Linked DNA regions of Tolumonas auensis DSM 9187. The protein of the gene in region 1 binds, or shares a complex with, the protein of each later gene. Links are inferred from orthologs where the notes say so. Each region holds a gene or a part of one and is shown on either strand. Other genes may lie near its edges.

Region 1 (8,705 bases):
GGTGAGCTGAAAATCTCCGATACCATCTGCTCTAACTCTTGTGTAGAAGCACTGCCACCACTGTCTGTGGATGAGCCGACTGTGACCATGACTTTCCAGGTAAACACTTCTCCGTTTGCTGGTAAAGAAGGTAAGTATGTGACTTCCCGTAATATTCTGGAACGTCTGCAGAATGAGTTGCGTCACAACGTGGCACTGCGTGTTGAAGAAACCGAAGATCCGGATAAATTCCGTGTATCAGGCCGTGGTGAACTGCACTTAGGTATTCTGATCGAAAACATGCGTCGTGAAGGCTTCGAGCTGGCGGTATCCCGTCCTGAAGTTATCATGCGTGTGATCGACGGCGTTAAAATGGAACCAATGGAAACACTGACTGTTGATATTGAAGAACAGAATCAGGGTTCCGTCATGGAGAAGCTGGGTGAGCGTAAAGCTGAACTGCGTAACATGGTTCCGGATGGTAAAGGTCGTGTACGTCTGGATTATATGATCCCGGCACGTGGCCTGATCGGTTTCCAGACCGAGTTCATGACGCTGACTTCCGGTACTGGTCTGCTGTACCATACTTTCGAAGAGTACGGTGAGTTCAAAGGTGGTGCTATCGGTCAGCGTCAGAACGGTGTTCTGATTTCTAACGCGACTGGTAAAGCACTGGGCTTTGCTCTGTTCAACCTGCAGGAACGTGGCCGTCTGTTCATTGAACATGCGACCGAAGTTTATGAAGGTCAGATCATTGGTATCCACAGCCGTTCTAACGATCTGACAGTAAACTGTCTGAAAGGTAAGCAGCTGACCAACATGCGTGCATCCGGTACTGACGAAGCAATCGTTCTGACAACGCCGATCAAGATGACGCTGGAACAGGCGATGGAATTCATCGACGATGACGAACTGGTGGAAGTAACGCCACTGAACATCCGTGTCCGTAAGAAACTGCTGACCGAGATGGATCGTAAACGTGCTAACCGTGGTAGTGGTAAAGAAGAGTAATTCTTACCATCTCCATTGTTATCAGGAAGAGCCTCGCATTTGCGGGGCTTTTTTTTAGCTGTATGCTAACGATGTCATGAAATGAAAAGAAGGTGAAGATGACACAGGATCCGCGCAGATTACTGGCGTTGCGTAACCAGCGCTGGGCGAAGAGTCGCTTGTTTTGTCTGCGCTCACGCCGTTTTTCTGCTTTTTTCTGGCGGCGGGTCTGGCACGACCGTTTGCCGGTGCTGGCCGGTCATCTGGCGTATGTTTCGCTGCTGTCGATTGTACCGTTGCTGGCCGTGGTGTTTTCGGTGCTGTCATGGTTGCCGCGTTTTTCCTATTTCCGCCGTCAGTTTGAACTGTTTATGTTCAGCAACTTTGTGCCGGAAACAGAGATAGCGTTTCGCTATCATTTCTCGTTGTTTGTTAAAAATGCCTCCAAGACCACTTCCATCGGTCTGTTAATGCTGGTGCTGCTGGCTTTGTTACTGATTGCCGCGATTGATGAAAACATGAATCATATCTGGCGTTGTCGTGGTCAGCGTAAATGGCTGAAAACTATCACTATGTACAGTATTGTGCTGGGTGTTGTCCCCTTGCTGGTTGGCGGTAGTCTGCTGCTTTCTTCGCAGATACAGGGATGGGCATTGTGGCATTACGAGCTGGTATCCTCACTGGGTGGTGGCCTGCTGGAATTACTGCCTTATCTGTTATCGCTGGGCGGGATTCTGCTGTTATACAAAGTGGTGCCCAATATTTATGTGCGCTGGCAACACGCATTGCTGGGAGCAACACTGGCGGCACTGCTGTTTGAAGTCGCTAAAGAGGGTTTTGGCTATTACATTGCCCATTTCGGTACGTATAAATCCATTTACGGTGCGCTGGCGGGCATTCCGATCCTGATGATCTGGCTGTATATGAGCTGGCTGGTGGTGTTACTGGGAGCCGAATTTACGGCCACACTGGGTGAATGGCAGTTAAACCGGACATTGCGGGGCCGTAAACCCCGTCTTCCCGGCTGATTTGCCTGCAGTCAGTGCTATGAACCCGGCATAACGGCGACGCGACCCCTTTACGCCGGGTTCTGTATCAAAAGAGGCTTATTCTGGTTGCCACAGAATATGACATTCCTGACTTTCCGGATCCCGGCTGATCAGCATGCGGGCAAACAGATAATTCAATTCATCGTCTGAATTGAGCAGGCCAACACGCACTTCCAGCCACTCTTCCGGACGGACTTCTGCCTGGATTTCTTCTTCCCAGTCTGCTTCCGGCTCACAATCACCTAAACCGCCGTGTTCCGGGAATTCCTGGTTGAAGCGGGCAATGGTGGCTTCATCCAGATTATCAGCAGCCAGCTCCAGAAAAAGCTCATAGGCCTGATCGATTAATTCATCGGTATTCGTATGCTTATCTGTCATTTCGGATCCTCGTTTTTATTGCCACTATTACAGCACGATCGCAGGCGGGTAGCGAGAGCCGGTCGCGGTCCGTGACTGCAAATATCGCGCTGCAAAGCAGTGATTATGATAGGCTAGTGACCAGTAATCAGAGAGATACCAAGAGAATAATTAACATGAGTGATGCTGAACTGAGTCTGGAAGGTGTCGAGCGCCAGCCGCTGCGTACCTTCACTGAGCAGGCTTATCTCAACTACTCCATGTACGTGATCATGGATCGCGCTTTACCGCATATTGCCGACGGTCTGAAACCTGTCCAGCGACGTATCGTGTATGCCATGAGCGAACTGGGCTTATCGGCGCTGTCGAAGCATAAAAAATCCGCACGTACTGTCGGTGATGTACTCGGTAAATATCACCCGCACGGCGATTCAGCCTGTTATGAGGCGATGGTGTTAATGGCACAGCCGTTCTCTTACCGTTACCCGCTGGTAGATGGGCAGGGGAACTGGGGGGCACCGGATGATCCGAAGTCCTTCGCGGCCATGCGTTATACCGAAGCTCGTTTGTCACGCTTTTCTGAGTTGTTGCTGAGTGAGCTGGAGCAGGGCACGGTTGAATGGCAGCCGAACTTCGATGGCACCATGCAAGAGCCGCAGATCCTGCCGGCGCGGTTACCGCATATCCTGTTAAACGGGATCACCGGGATCGCGGTGGGTATGGCGACGGATATTCCGCCGCATAACGTACGCGAAGTGGCTCAGGCTTGTATCACTCTGCTTGAGCGTCCTGATGCGACGATATCTGATTTGCTGGAGCATGTGCAGGGGCCGGATTACCCGACCAAAGCCGAGATCATCACGCCACGTTCAGAAATCCGTAAAATCTATGAATCCGGTAAAGGCTCGATCAAGGCGCGTGCGGTTTATCACATGGAAGATGGTGATATTGTCATTACTGCGCTGCCGCATCAGGCATCCGGTGCCAAGATCATCGAACAGATTGCCAACCAGATGCAGGCCAAGAAATTGCCGATGGTGAGTGATCTGCGTGATGAATCGGACCATGAAAATCCAACCCGGCTGGTGATTATACCGCGTTCCAACCGCATTGATGTTGAGCAACTGATGCAGCATCTGTTTGCCAGCACCGATTTGGAGAAGAGTTACCGCGTTAACCTGAATATGCTGGGGATGGATCACCGGCCACAGGTGAAAAATCTGCTGACCATTCTGACTGAATGGCTCGCTTTCCGTCGTGAAACGGTGCGTCGCCGTTTGCAGTTCCGGCTGGATAAAGTGTTGAACCGTTTACACATTCTGGATGGTTTGTTGATCGCTTATCTCAATATTGATGAAGTGATTGCCATCATCCGGAATGAAGATGAGCCGAAAAAGGAACTGATGCGCCGGTTTGGTCTGTCAGAAATCCAGGCTGACGCAATACTCGATCTGAAACTGCGGCATCTGGCCAAACTGGAAGAGTTCAAGATCCGTGGTGAGCAGGATGAACTGGCGAAAGAGCGTGATCAGTTAGAAGCGTTACTGGGTTCAGCGCGCAAACTCGGGAATCTGCTGAAAAAAGAAATTCAGGCCGATGCAGAGAAATACGGTGATGATCGCCGTTCGCCGCTGGTGGAGCGTCAGGAAGCGAAACAACTGACCGAGAAAGAGCTGACACCGAGTGAACTGGTTACCGTTGTCGTTTCAGAGATGGGCTGGGTTCGTGCGGCGAAAGGTCATGATGTTGATGTGCAGGGACTGAATTACAAGGCCGGTGATGGTTATCTGGTGAGTGCTCAGGGGCGCAGTAATCAGCAGACAGTATTTATGACCAACTTGGGGCGGACCTACTCGCTGGAAGCGCATACATTGCCTTCAGCCCGAGGTCAGGGGGAGCCGCTTACCGGTAAACTGAGTTTTACTGCCGGTGAACAGACCCGCTATGTGCTGCTGGGGAATGAGGATGAGCGTTATCTGATTTGCTCGGATGCCGGCTACGGATTCTTGTGTGAATATAATGATCTGATCAGTAAAAACAAAAACGGTAAGGCTTTGCTGACGCTGCCGGAAGGCGCGCAGGTTCTGCCACCACAACTGACCGCAAAGCAGGATGATGATGCATTATGTCTGGTGATCAGTAATGAAGGCCGCATGCTGCTGTTCCCGCTGAATACTTTGCCACAGTTAGGCAAGGGAAAAGGGAATAAACTGATTGGTATTCCGGCAGACAAAGTTGCCAGCCGGGAAGAATTTGTCACGCACGTTGCGGTTGTAAAGGCCGATCAGGCGGTGACCTTGTATGCCGGCAAACGTAAACTGACGTTAAAACCGGCTGATATGGTGTTATATCACGGTGAGCGTGGTCGCCGTGGCGCCAAATTACCGCGTGGTTTACAACGCGTGGATCGGGTTGAACCGGAGCAGAGTGCATCTGCTTCAGATAATGCAGTTTAAAAGGTTATTTCAATGCTGAAAGTATTACGTATTCTGGTATTAGCGGTGCTGGTACTGATCTGGTTTGTGATTGGATTAGTGATTTGTCTGGTTCGTCCGCGTCATCGCAATAATGTCTACCTGCTGGCTCGTATGCTGAACTGGGGCTGCTGGGTGTTCGGGGTTAAAGTCAGACGGGTGATTCCGGATGAATGCCGGCACATTGAGTCTGCGGTCTATGTGGGTAATCATCAGACCAATTATGACATCATGGTCATGACCGGTTGTGTGATGCCGGGTGTGGTTGCGGTCGGCAAGAAGAGTCTGGCGTGGGTACCGCTATTTGGTCAGCTGTTTTACCTGAGCGGTAATATTCTGATTGATCGGGCCCGTCGTAGCCGCGCGGTAGATACGATCCGTCAGGTCGTCGCTAAAATCAAGCAACGCCGGATCTCCGTCTGGATGTACCCTGAGGGTACCCGTTCCCAAGGTCGTGGCATGATCCCGTTTAAAACCGGCGCGTTCCATACCGCTATTCAGGCGGGTGTGCCGCTGGTACCGATCATCTGTTCCAGTTATGTCGGGCAAATTGATCTGAATCGCTGGGATAACGGTGAAATTCTGATTGAAATGCTGCCACCGGTGGATTCTCAGCAATGGAACCGGGCAACAGTGAAAGAGTGCAGTGATACTATCCGGGCGCTGATGGAAGCCAAACTGGCTGATCTGGATGCCCGCGTGAAAAAACCGCAATAACCCTTCAGTAAAACCGAGTAAAAATCTCTCATCGGGGCGATTGCCGCCCCGAATCGGATCGCTTAGACTCTGCACAACTTTTTGAGCGGGATCTCATTTATGGAATGGTTACATCTGATCGTCGATTTTGTGCTGCATATCGATGTGCATCTGCAAGAACTTTTCACTACCTATGGCATCTGGGTCTACGGCATTCTTTTTCTGATTATTTTCAGTGAGACCGGCTTTGTTGTGACGCCGTTCCTGCCAGGTGATTCTCTGCTGTTTGCGGCCGGGGCGCTGGTTGCTGCAACACAGGGCACACCGGAATCGATGGACATCCATGTCTTGGTGTTCTTACTCATCACCGCTGCGGTAACCGGTAATATCCTTAACTATGCGGTGGGGCATTTCTTTGGAGAGAAGTTGTTCCAGAACCCGAACTCCAAAATCTTCAGAAAAGATCAATTGGATAAAACCCATGCGTTTTTTGAAAAACACGGCGGTAAAACTATTATCATCACCCGTTTCATCCCGATCATCCGCACCTTTTCTCCGTTTGTCGCGGGAATGGGCGCAATGACCTACAAACGATTTATGGCGTTCAATCTGATCGGTGGTGCGTTATGGGTGATGTCATTTGCTTACGCCGGATTTGAATTCGGTCAGCAGGAGTTTGTGCGTAAAAACTTCACCCTGCTGATGATGGGTATCATCGTTGTGTCTCTGTTGCCTATGGTTATTCACGCAATCCGCGCTAAATTTGCGCCGCAGTCTAAAGCTTAAGCTATTCAGCACTGCTTCTGAAACGCCCGGCAGGTTTCCTTCGGGCGTTTTTTATTCCTCTGATATATGTTTTTTATTTGCGGTAATTCAGTTAAAAATGAGATTGAAACCGGTTTCTTTTGGTGTTCGTTCCCGGTAACTCTGTGAGCTGCCCTGCAAATATTCTGTAAACTCACCCTGACAAGATGACGGGCAATTTGTTAATCTCTTTGCCATTAATCTTTCCTTCAGTAGTTCCATGTCTCCTTATCCTTGGTTAGCGCTGAATTTGTCAGCCATCTATTTAGTTCTTGGTATCTTTTCGCCGTTCTGGGGCGTCTGGCTGGAATCAGTCGGTTTGCAGTCAGAACAGATTGGTCTGCTGCTGGGGATCGGATTCGCGATGCGGTTGTGCGGTAGTCTGGTGATCATGCGGCAGGCTAAACGTGCTGAGCGGCTTATTCCGATTGCCCGCTTGCTGGTTTGGGGCGGGTTGCTCAGTTTTGCTGGTTTTTATCTCTCATCGCAGTTCTGGGTTGTGCTGCTGTTCACGCTGTTGATCAATTTTGTTTATCCGACATTGTTACCGTTAAGTGATGCAGTGGCGGCCAGAATGGTCATTCAGGTAAATCTGGATTACGGTAATGTCCGTTTGTGGGGTTCCGCGGCGTTTATCGTCGGGGCAACCCTGATCGGATTTGTGATTGAACATCTCGGGCCGGCGTGGATCCTTCACTGTATTGTTCTGTGCTTACTGCTGGCCGGTTTTTGTATTCATGCACCGATGAGTCCGGCACCGCGTACGATCGGTGAAGAGAATGAAAGTCATGGCTATGGCATGTTACTGCGCAATAAAGCGTTCCTGAATTTTCTGGGTATCGAAGCGCTGATTTTTGGCAGCCATGCGGCTTATAACAGTTTCAGTGCGATCTACTGGCACTCGCAGGGATTTGCTGCTTCGACCATCAGTGTACTCTGGACCACCGGGGTGGTGTTTGAAATTATCATGTTTGCTGCCAGCCGTCGTTTACTGGCCAACTGGTCACCGGAACGGTTGCTTTGCTGGGCGGCTATCGGGGCGGTGATCCGCTGGGTAACGATTGGTACCACGCTTGACCTGTGGTTGCTGTTTCCGGCGCAGGCTCTGCATGCATTCACCTACACACTGGCTCATTTGGGTGCAATGCGGTATCTGGCCCAACGATTGCCGCGGGAAGCGATCATTTCCGGCCAGACGCTCTATTCGGCGATTGGCCAGTCATTGTCTCTGGCGCTGTTCACGGTATTGAGCGGGATCATGTACCGCCATATGCAGCAAGATGTTTTTCTGGTGATGGCAGTGATTGTTCTGCCCGCGTTTTATCTGATTTGGCGGGTACGGCATACGGCCGTTGCCTTGCCTGCACAGTGAGGCAAAGATGCAACCTGCTGACGTTAACCAACAGTTCCTGCTTTCTATCTGTATTATTTTGCTCGGTTATCTCGCCAAGCGAACCCGTTATCTGACCGAGAAAGAAGGCGAATCGATAGCCAAGCTGATATTCAATATCACGCTGCCGGCGCTGGTGATTAATGTCTTTTCTACCTTGCCACTGCAGCCGCAGTTAGCCTTACTACCGGTATTAGGCTTTGCGGCTAATGCCGTGCTCTGTATCTGTATTCTGTTTATATTCCGCAATCACCCGCGGAATATTCGCGGCATGATGGGGATGTCACTGGCGGGGGCGAATATCGGCTTGTTTGCTTATCCTCTGGTTGAGGCTATCTGGGGTAAACAGGGGCTGACCTATATGGCCATGTACGATCTGGGTAATTCGTATATGGTGTTTTTGGTCTGCTATACCGTCGGTGCTTATTTCTCGGGAGAAAAGCCCTTAAGCTGGCGTCAGTTGCTGCATTCGGTTGTGCGTTCCATACCGGTGATGGCCAGTCTGCTGGCGTTGTCGATTAATCTCTTAGGGATCCCGCTGCCGGATCTGGTCCTGGAAACGACAGGTGTCATCTCTAAGGCGAACATGCCGTTGAGTTTGCTTTTGCTGGGCATGTATCTCAATTTTTCCTTTCCGGCAGACCAGCGCAAACTGTTGCTGCAGGCGTTATGCAGCAAATATATTATTGGTGGTACCTTAGGCGGCCTGTTGTTCTGGCTGTTGCCTTATGATGCCTTATTCCGGCACTCCTTGTTGCTGGCGGGTGTATTACCATTGCCGACGATGGTGCTGACCTACGCGGTGGTTTTTGGTTATGACCGCCGGATGACCGGCGCCATGCTGAATGCTTCAGTGATTATCAGTATTTTATTAAGCTGGCTGGTGTTTCATTTTTCGACCCTGAGTTAGCTTCAGGGTACAATAGCGCAACAGGATGTATCAGCTGCATCCTAATTACAGTGAAT
Region 2 (10,763 bases), 1.1 Mb from region 1 along the record:
ATGTGCCTTTGGATTTAGTCGCTTGATGCGTAATGCTTCCTGTATGCGCGCTGAAGCCGCTTCAGTTAGCTGACTGTTAAGCGGAACCGATGGGTCAGATACATGGCCGTGACCCAGCACAATAATGAAGTCAACGGTTTGTCCTTCCGGGAAAGGAGGATAAAGCTGCTCCAGAGGACGGTTCAAGCCGACACTGACCGGGCGTAGTGAGAAGGTCACCAGTAATAGCGTGGCAACCGAGACCAGCAATTTGCCACTTTTCTGCCAGCGGGTCAGCCATAGCAGTAATAACCCGGTACACAGTAGCAAAGCGCAAAATGGCAGCGGCATCAGAAATAGTCCGAGCCATTTTTTAAGCATAAAAATCATATATTCATCCCGATTTGACGATCAAAATTCCCCGTTTTCACTGCTTGTGACAGAATAGCGGCCTTTTTTATTAGTTACAGCAGAACATTCGTATATGTCGGATCACTCATTTGACGGGCTGTCAGAAAAATTTGCACAGAACATTTATGCCACCAGCAAAGGGAAAATACGTACAGCTGTTGTCTGGCGTGATCTGGAGCAGGGACTGGCACAACTTGGTGATCGGCCACTGAGGATTCTGGATGCCGGTGGTGGTTTTGGGTTTTTTGCCCAGAAACTGGCCGCATTGGGGCACGATGTCACATTATGTGATCTTTCAGCCGATATGCTGGCACTGGCGAAAGAGCAAATCGCGGAAAAGAAACTGACGGACCGTATCAGACTGGTACATTGCTCAATACAGGATCTGCCTGTTCATGTGCATGGTAGTTTCGATCTTGTGTTGTGCCATGCTGTCGTTGAATGGCTGGCGGAACCAAAGCAAACGCTGGCAGGATTGCTGAACTATCTGAAACCGGGCGGGCTGTTTTCATTATTGTTTTATAACCGCGATGCGTTACTGTTTCAGAGTCTGGTGGTCGGCAATTTTGACTATATCCGTGCTGGTCTGGTAAAAAAACGCCAGCAGAAGCTGACACCGACTAACCCGCAAGCACCGGCAGATGTCTATAAATGGCTGGAGGAGTGGGGAATGCCGCTGCTGTGCCGCAGCGGTGTACGGGTGATCCACGATTACATGCGTCACAAAGAAGATCAGCACAAAAAGTTTTCCGATTTACTGGAAATGGAATTACGTTATTGTCAGCAGGAACCGTTTGTCCATCTTGGGCGTTACATGCACCTGCTGGCCAGTAAGCCGTGATTGATAAGAGACTATAATGAACCAACAACTTAGGCCTGAGCGCAGCCTGCCGGAACTGGTGGGTTGGGTGAAACAGGAACAGCTGGAACTTCATCTTGGTAATGAACGACTGGCGTTTTTGATCGCTATTTCCTCAATGGCACGGGATGAGCAAACGCAGGAATTAAGCGAAGCGACACTACACGATGCATTTAGTTATGTAAGTCAGTTATATGGTCTGATGGATGAGACTCTGACAGTACGTGCTAATAACGCGATCAATGAACTGGTCCGGCAACGACTACTCTCTCGCTTTAATACCGATCCGGTAGCGGGCGAAAGTGTATACCGTCTGACCCGGCTCGCTATCGGCATTATTGAGTTTTATCTTGATCAGCAACAGGTCAACAGTGTGAAGCTATCACTGCTGCTGGAACAGGTTGCCGGAGAGCTGGATAAAGCTTATGCCGCAGCGCTGCATGCTACTGACGAATCTGCCTGGGATACCGAAGTCTATCCACGTCTGAAATATTCCGTTGAAGAGATCCTGAGCCGTATCGATCTGACTCAAAGGGCTATGGATGATCAACAAAATCAGGTAAAAGCCGATATTGCTGATCTTTTAAATCAGAACTGGACGCAGGCTATTCACAACTGTGAGAAATTGCTGCGGGAGACCGGGCAAACCTTACGTGAGCTGCAGGATACACTGGATGCCGCCGGGCATAAGTTACAATCCGGTCTGCTGAACATTCAGGAAACCTCCCGTGCTCAGGCTATTTCATCCGTGCTGGTGGAACAGCTGACGTTTGATCTGCAGAGTCGTATTGATGCCATTCTCAGCTGGGGTCAGCAATGTATTGAGCTTTGGGCTCGTTACGACCGGCATGTGCATAAATTTATCCGTAATGCGATTGATATGGATAAAAACCGCGTATTCAGCCAGCGCCTTCGTGAATCTATCCGTGATTTTGATAACCACAACTGGTTGCTGCTGGTGGCACAGGAAAATCGTCTGCTGGAATTGCGGGACGAAACGCTGGTGCTGCATAACGATGAGATCACCGGTGATTTACCTGCCATGCTGGAGTTTCAGGAAATTCAGGTACTGGATGAAAAACTTTCAGACCACATCGGCGTTTATCTTTCTGATTTCCAGGTACATGGGAAACCGCTCGATATGGCAGACATCCTGAAGGATTATCTGCAGCAATATCCTGAATATCAGCATTTTGATGTTGCACGTATGCTGGTGGATCAGGCGGTACGTCTTGGTTACTCAGCCGCTGAACTGGGCGGAGTACGTCATCCTAAGTGGAAACCTATTAACAATTCAGGCGCCAAGGTGCAGGCTCATGTCATTGATCAATACTGAACTTCCTATTGCTCTGCGTCTGGCGCAGGCAATCGCTAACCCATTATTTCCTAAACTGGATACTGCTTTACGTAGTGGCAAGCATATCAGTGCTGATGATCTGGATAGTCATTCCTATCTGCTGGATTACCACGATGAGCTTGAGACTTTTTACAATCGCTATCAGGTTGAATTAATCAAGGCACCTGAAGGCTTCTTCTATCTGCGACCACGCTCGACCTCTGAAATCAGTACTTCCGTATTATCAGAACTCGATATGCTGGTGGGTAAAGTACTCTGCTATCTCTATCTGAGCCCGGAACGACTGGCTAATGAGGGCATATTCTCACTGCAGGATCTGCAGGAAGAGATCGTGTCACTGGCGGATGAACGTCAGTTGCTGCGTATGGTAAACCAGCGTAGTGGTGGTACCGATTTAGATAAGAAAAAATTACAGGAACGGATTCGTACCTCTATGCGCCGCCTGCGTCGTCTGGGAATGGTGACAGCACTGGGTACCGGCGACAAATTCCGGGTTAATGAAGCGGTCTTCCGTTTTGCGGCTGATGTTCGCACCGATGAAGATCCGCGGGCAGTACAACTGCGCATGATCCGTGAAGGTGAAGCAATTTTACATGATGATGAATTACCAACCCGTGAAACCGTATGGGATTCACTGGATGAAGCAGAAGAAGACGAAGAGCAATTGGGGCTGGATATATGATCACGCGCGGTAAGTTTCTCTCTTTCACCATGATCAACTGGAATGGCTTTTTTGCCCGTACCTTTGAGCTGGATCAGATGGTGACGACATTGTCCGGCGGTAACGGGGCCGGTAAATCAACCAGTATGGCCGCGCTGATTACGGCATTGATTCCTGATCAGACCCTGCTGCATTTCCGTAATACCACTGAAGCGGGAAGTTCCTCTGCCAGTCGTGATCGCGGCTTATATGGCAAATTGCAGCGTGGTCATTGCTATTCGATGATCGATGTCCGTAACTCGAAAGGGCAACGTCTGTGGTTCGGCGTGCATTTAGAACAGGTCGCTAACCGTGATAACAAAGTAAATATCACACCATTCTGCATGCTGGATGTACCTGATTCGTTGCAACCAACCGATTTCCTGCTGGAAAAGCTGGATGGCGACAAGGCAAAAGTACGTCCGTTCAATGAATTGCGTAAACAGGCAGCTGAACTGGGCGCTATCCGTTTTGTTAAGTTCAATTCGGTGACCGATTATCACAACGTGATGTTTGAGTACGGCGTCACAGCGAAGAAGCTGCGTGATCAGCGTGATCGCTCCAGATTCTACCGACTGATCGAAGCATCACTGTATGGTGGTATCTCATCATCTATCAGTCGTTCATTGCGTGAATACCTGCTGCCGGAAAACTCCGGTGTGCGTAAGGCATTCCAGGATATGGAAGCTGCGATTCATGAAAATCGCCGTACATTGGATGCGATTAAAGAAACACAGGCTCAGCGTGATTTATTCCGCCATCTGATCACCGAAACCACAAACTATGTGGCTGCCGACTATGTGCGTAATCAGAGCGAGAAAAACCGTCTGTCAGAACTGGCGCTGCATGGCCGTAAGCAACTGCAGGATAAGCAACGTCTGATCCGTGAAGAACGGCAGCGTGCCATTTATCTTGCCGAAGAAGCTGAGCAGATGACTGCGCGTGAAAAACATCTGACGGAAGATTTGGAGCTAGCAGCCGAGCACCTTGCTAAGGTCATGGCGGCAACCGGACTGACGAATAAAATTGTTCAGTACCGCGAAGATGTTGAAGATCTGACTCTGAAGGCCGAAGAACAATCAGCCATTACGACAGAACTCGCTGAAGAAAAAACCGAGCTGGAAATCCGTAAAGGGCAAAGCGAAGATGAAGCTGACAGCCTGAAAAGCCAGTTGGCTGATTACCAGCAGGCTCTGGATGTACAGCAAACCCGGGCGATCCAGTACCGTCAGGCAGTCAACGCGCTGGAACAGGCACAAAAGCTGTGTGACCTGCCAGATCTGACTCCTGACAATGTTGTTGGTTTCCAACAGACACTGCGTGATCAGGAACAACAGGCTACTGATCAGGTATTGTCATTGCAGCAACGGTTGCGACTGGCGAAAGCAGCGGCAGATCAGTATGAAAAAGCGTTTATTGCCTTACAGCAAATCACCGGACCTGTTTCCCGTGAGCAGGCATGGGAACAGGCTCAGAGCGTGATTGAACAGGCCCGGAGCTATCGGGCTGCGCTGGCTCGTCGTCAGCAGGCGGAACGGGCTCTGCAGGATATCCGTCGCGATCTGGAACAGCAAAATGCGCTGATTGCCATTCAGGAACAACTGTTACGCCAGCTGGAAAGCCAGGGCACTAAATATGACCTGACTGATAACGAGCAGCTTGGTGAGCTAGCGGCTGCATTGACAGAACAACAGGATGATCTGCAGCAGCAGTTGGAGCGTGATCAGCAGGATCGCATCCGCGTTCATCATCAGCTGGATGCAACCCGCCAGCAGATCGAACAACTGCGCAAAAAAGCACCCGCCTGGCTGGTGGCCCATGAAAAGCTGGAAAAACTGCAGGAAATGACTGGCGAGACGCTGGATTCTCCGGTCGCCATTAGTCAGTTACTGCAGCGTACACTGGAACAGGAACGTGGCCTGGAACAGGAAAAACGCCAGTTACAGCAGCAGAAAGAATCCTTGGAGCAGCAACTCCGTAACCTGCAGCAATTTGCCGGTAACGAAGATCCGCAGATGGTGCGTATCTGTGAACAACTGGGCGGTGTATTGCTGACCGATGTTTATGACGATATTTCTCTTGAAGATGCGCCGTACTATTCCGCGTTATTTGGTCCTGCCCGCAGTGCCATCGTCGTGGTGGATCTGGAAGGGGCGATCACGCATCTCAATACACTGAGTGATTTGCCGGAAGATATCTATCTGATCCAGGGTAACCCTGATTCATTTGATGAAAACCTGCATGATGCCAGCGAATTTGATAAAGCGGTTCTGGTGCGTACCAGTCAGCGTGAGGTCCGCTATTCCCGTCATCCGGAAGTACCGGTATTCGGTCGTGCTGCACGGGAGCAACGCATTGAGCTGCTATCTGCGCAGCGTGATGAAATAGTTGAAGCTTATGCCAAATCTGCTTTCGAGCAGCAGAAGCAGAATCGCCTGTATCACCATTTAAGCCAGTTCATGACCGAACACCTGCATGTGGCTTTTGAGGCTGATCCGGAAGCGGCACTGGCTGTTTTACAAACTGAAATTCGTCAGGCAGAGAATAATCTGCAGCAACAGCAGCAGAATGAACATCAATATCGCCAGCGTCTGACCGCATTACAGCAGCAACAGCAATTGGTTGCCCGTCTGCAGTCTCAGTTCAGTCTGTTGTTTGATACGTCATTGAATGAGCGGTTGGTGCAGGCTGAGGCAGAATCTGAATCCTGTCATCAGGCACAACAGTTCCTGGATAAGCATGATAAAGCGTGCCGGCAACTGGAAACGATGCTGGATGCACTACGTGAAGATCCGGCGGCATATGATGAATTGCAGCAGGCAGGCTTCGCTGCAGAACAGCAGCTAACTGATGTTCGTCGTCAGGCATTTGCACTGGATGAACTCTTTGCCCGTCGCACTTATTTTGCCTATCACGATGCGGAAAGCCTGCTGGGACAGACCTCCGAGATCAGCGAACGTCTGAAACAGAAACTGGCCGACGCAGAACAATTACGTCGTCAACTGACAGAACAGCTGAAACAGATCGTTCAGCGGTATCAGGACGCGATCCAGGTGCAGACCGCGCTGAATTCCAGCTTGCAGGCAAAAACACAGACGCTGCAGGAATTCGAACGTGAACTGCAGCAAATGGGTCTGCAGATTGCGGCGGATATGGAAGATCAGGCAAGAAGTAAAAAGCGTGATCTGGAAGATCAGTTGGTTCGCACCCGCAGCCGCCGTACGCAGGCTGAAACGCAATATCAGATCTGCCGACGGGATATTGACAGCCTGAATCAGCGCTTTACTGCCGAGAATAAAGAGTACCGGGCTGCCCGTCATTTGTTACTCGAGCACAAGAAGACCTGGAGCCGTGTTCTGACACTGGCACGCACTAATAGTGTTGAGAAACAGCTTAATCGCCGGGAGTTAGCCTATCTGGATGCCGAAGAGCTGCGTTCTATGTCCGATAAGTCTCTGGGGGCTTTGCGTCTGGCTGTAGCCGGTGATGACTCTCTGCGTGACACCTTACGGTTGTCTGAAGGTAATCGTCAGACCGAGCAGAAAGTGCAGTTCTATATTCAGATTTATCGTTATCTTAAAGATCGTATCCGTCATGACATTATCCGTTCTGATGATCCGATTGATGCGATTGAAGAGATGGAAATTGAACTGGCGCGTCTGGCGGATGAGCTGAAACAACGTGAAACGCATTTGTCTCTGTCATCACATGAAGTGGCAGCGAAGATCACCAATATCATCCGTCGTGAACAGAACCGTATCCGTGTCATGAACCAGGGATTGCAGAACATTACCTTTGGTCAGGTGCGCGGTGTCCGTCTCAATGTGAATGTGCGTGAAGCGTATGCCCGTATGCTCCAGACACTGGGTGAACATGCGCAGCAGCATCAGGATCTGTTCGCCAGCAATGAGCTGACCTTTTCTGAAGCAATGGCCAAACTGTTCCAGCGTCTGAATCCGCATATCGATCAGGGTGATCGCAGCTTCCAGGTATTAGGCGAGGCGTTACTTGATTACCGCAACTACCTCGAACTCGAAATTGAGGTATTGCGTGGTGTTGATGGCTGGCTGCGTGCCGAGAGTGGGGCATTGTCTACCGGCGAGGCTATCGGTACTGGTCAGGCGATTCTGCTGATGGTGCTGCAGAGCTGGGAAGATGAAAACCGCCGTCTGCGCAGCAGTGAACTGGAACCGTGCCGCTTGTTGTTCCTTGATGAAGCGGCGCGTCTGGATGCCAAATCGATCGCGACGCTGTTCGAACTGTGCGAACGGCAGGATATGCAGTTGCTGATTGCAGCACCGGAAAATATCAGTCCGGAAAAAGGCACTACGTATAAATTGATCCGTAAGGTACATGGTAAGCAGGAACATGTGCATGTGGTTGGTTTGCGTGGTTTTGGTGGCAATACTGAAGCCGCATAACAAATTTAAAGGCAGCTTCGGCTGCCTTTGTTTTTGATTATGAATCTGCGCTAATCCGAATAACGAATTATTTATCAATGCGTGTCCGAAAAAGTGGGTGAAGTCCTGAACTAAGTGAACGGGTTTAAATTTTTGGTAAATGGTTGTTTATCAAACTCAATTCAGGCTGATAAGTTTTGCTGTAACCATTGTTTAAACTGGGCTTTAGGCAAAGCGCCCGATAGTCGAGCAATTTCTTTACCATGATGAAATATCATTAGCGTTGGAATCGAACGAATTTGATAGCGGCTTCAGGGCAAAATCATGAAGCACCGCAGCCTGCAAGGAGTTGCGAGAGGTACTCATTATTCCTTCCGGCCCGTTTTTGTTTCCGTTTTATACCCGCTTTAAAACTCTTGTCCGCTGTCAGTAAATTGATCGCAATATGACGGCATACCGCCAGATTCTCGCCCGCTTCGCCCCGGGTGATTTGGCATTCATCTTCACGGAACGCCACATCCAGACGCCAATGCAGTTGCGACTCTATGGACCAATGAGCCCGGGTGGATTCCAGCAATGCTTTCGCTGACAGTTCTGCAGAACTGATGTAATACCGCAACACAAAGTTTTTCGGGTCAAAGGCTTCACCATTCTCCTGCCGTATCGTGGCAACAATACCGATGGTTTTCAGTTCCGGCCAATCATACGCGAGGTCACCTAATGGCGTTAAATCATGGCTGACGATGCTTAAACGGGTTTCCTGACGGCCATGTCCTTTTTCCTGTGTGCTGTAGCTTTCGTATTTTTCACCTGTCCACATCGCAGGCGAATACCAGTTATCAAACGCATCAGCCAGCTTGCCCTGATTGCCTTTCACTGCCAATAAGTAGTCGGCTTTCTTCCTGATAATTTCCTGAGCAATTTTTCGCTGACATCCCATCGCATCCAGTGTCACGATGCATCCTTTCAGCTCAAGTAATTGAAGTAATTCAGGAATGGCGGTGATTTCATTGGATTTTGTCGCGGTTTTTAATTGGCCCAACACCACCTGATTTTCGGCACTGAAGGCACTGACCATATGGATCACATTATCGCGTTTTGACTTGTCGTAGGTACCGCGTAGCGATTTGCCATCAATCGCAACGACAGAACCTTCTGTTAAGGTGTGACAGTCCTGCATCCACGTGATGAATAATTTCTGCAGCTGTTTTCCGGATAACATGCCCATGACACGGGCTATCGTATGGTGCGAGGGAATACCATTTTCAAAATCACCGTACAACCGCAACCAGTCCAGATGGTCTTCGCCAAAATCCTCTATTTCTTCCCAGCCTTCTGCGCCACCAATCACAGCGGTGACCGTCAGGAATAAAATATCCGTCAGGCTATAACTGATTTTCCAGGATTGGCGGTGGTCGTGAATAATAGAGATATGGTCCAAGAGGCTGAGTCCGTTCATGGTGAATTATCCTGCAAAAGAAAGGATAAGATCACAGGTAGAGAGGATCGTCAAATCGATCGAAAAAATAGTTTTAATAAAGAATAAATTCAGCTAAAAATAAGGTTAGATTTCAAAAAATGACCTGCTCGCAAAGCCTTACGCAGCAAGGGCTTTCATGCTTTCGCCCTGATAGCGGCTTGCTGTAATTTGATTATTTTCAGTGTCTAATTTAACAAAGCACGCTTGAGCCGCCATTTCATCGGATACTTGACTAAATACAGGTGCGAATTGCTGGCAAGGGCCACACCAAGATGCCCAGAAATCGACTACCACGGGTAAATCATTTTTTTCAATAAAACGGCTGAAGTTTTGATCATTAGCCATGATTGGATAAGCAGAAAGCAATCCTTTCTTACATTTACCGCATAACGGGTGATCATTGAGTTTTAAACTTGGCACTCTATTAATTGCACTGCAACTAGGACAAACAATCTGAATAAATGAGTCAGTCATGATGAAATCTCAGCGAGGAGTGTAGTTACAACATGAGTTCAAAACAGCTCTATTTCAAGTTTAGAATTCAGTGTGGAAACGGAATTTGCAGTAACCATTTAACAATGTCTTATCAATAATCATTTCGTAATTTATATGACTCTGGCGTGGTTATACGGAATTTTTCCATATTCCATTTCTGGTCAGGCAAAGCTACCGCAGGACCACACAAATGCGATCTGGGCTTATTCCTGTCAGATAAGACAGATGTATTTCATCCTAGTCTCATCCAGAACGGGTTTCAATCTAGGCTTTTGATCGAAGTCAGTTTTTAGTGAGTTGAGTTATGTCAGCCGGGCTATTGATTGAACCAGTGACTCTGAATTTCTGGAGCGGGAAGTGGAGGTGTGCCACAAACTGTGCAACACTCTGAATAACAGACAGAAAGCGTGTTGTAGACAGATGATGAGCAAAACCGAACCCCTGAATACCGCCTCTGCCACTTTGATGGAACGTTTGCTGAGTAAACGACAAATCCGGGTGCACAAGCGGTGGGCGATCATCCAGCTGAATCTTTGGCTGCAACATGGCTGGGTGACAGCTCAGGGCGAGGGGGTTTATCAGCTGACGGCTGAAGGAGAACAGTATTTCCGGCAGCATCTGGTGGCGCATGGTGACTCTTCACTGGAGTCATTGCTGCATCAGCTGGATATCCAGTTACCGGAGAAATGTAATAGCCGCATTCTCTCTTTCCTGCTGAATCAGGATCGCAGGATTTCTGAAGAACAGATGCGTGAGCACGAGATAACATTACATCGGGATAGTTACCTGTTATTACGCTGTAATCTGCCTTGCAGTATTTTTATGCAATCCGGCGAGCTGATTGATGTCAGTACGTTATTCAGTGTGTGGGGAGAGGTGGTCATACCGGAACGGGTTATCCCGGATATTAAAAAGATCCTCTGGAAAAATACGCCGCCCCGGCATGTGATCACGGTTGATAACCGGGATGCATTTGTCAGTATGATGTTGCCTCCGGATACCTTGCTGCTGCACGCACCATTAAAAGATACGATGATGGCGGAACATCTGCTCCGTGCTCTGACGGATGATATTCACTGGAG

The links.
Region 2: the proteins of parC (region 1) and mukB are in contact, whole or in part, in a crystal structure (PDB 4MN4), measured with the Escherichia coli proteins. The link is inferred for Tolumonas auensis DSM 9187 from one-to-one orthologs.

What each region holds. Positions count from the first base shown.
Region 1 is NC_012691.1:517,171-525,875, forward strand. What follows is about bases 2,207-5,191. They hold parC (DNA topoisomerase IV subunit A), read left to right. Parts: upstream 2,207-2,551; coding sequence 2,552-4,831; downstream 4,832-5,191. Other genes in these bases: TOLA_RS02400 (HI1450 family dsDNA-mimic protein), read right to left, coding at 2,207-2,396; TOLA_RS02410 (1-acylglycerol-3-phosphate O-acyltransferase), read left to right, coding at 4,844-5,191. Also shown: translational GTPase TypA, read left to right, coding at 1-990; TOLA_RS02395 (YihY family inner membrane protein), read left to right, coding at 1,089-1,997; more of TOLA_RS02400, read right to left, coding at 2,076-2,206; more of TOLA_RS02410, read left to right, coding at 5,192-5,566; TOLA_RS02415 (DedA family protein), read left to right, coding at 5,666-6,331; TOLA_RS02420 (3-phenylpropionate MFS transporter), read left to right, coding at 6,570-7,721; TOLA_RS02425 (AEC family transporter), read left to right, coding at 7,729-8,649. UniProt on the Escherichia coli protein: Topoisomerase IV is essential for chromosome segregation; it is the principal protein responsible for decatenating newly replicated chromosomes. It relaxes supercoiled DNA.
Region 2 is NC_012691.1:1,610,408-1,621,170, forward strand. Bases 2,885-7,927 are described here. They hold mukB (chromosome partition protein MukB), read left to right. Parts: upstream 2,885-3,284; coding sequence 3,285-7,727; downstream 7,728-7,927. Other genes in these bases: mukE (chromosome partition protein MukE), read left to right, coding at 2,885-3,288. Also shown: envelope biogenesis factor ElyC, read right to left, coding at 1-369; TOLA_RS07445 (methyltransferase domain-containing protein), read left to right, coding at 464-1,231; chromosome partition protein MukF, read left to right, coding at 1,248-2,585; more of mukE, read left to right, coding at 2,566-2,884; TOLA_RS07465 (ISAs1 family transposase), read right to left, coding at 8,029-9,165; TOLA_RS16890 (thioredoxin domain-containing protein), read right to left, coding at 9,304-9,660; TOLA_RS07475 (hypothetical protein), read left to right, coding at 10,105-10,763. UniProt on the Escherichia coli protein: Plays a central role in chromosome condensation, segregation and cell cycle progression. Functions as a homodimer, which is essential for chromosome partition. Involved in negative DNA supercoiling in vivo, and by this means organizes and compacts chromosomes.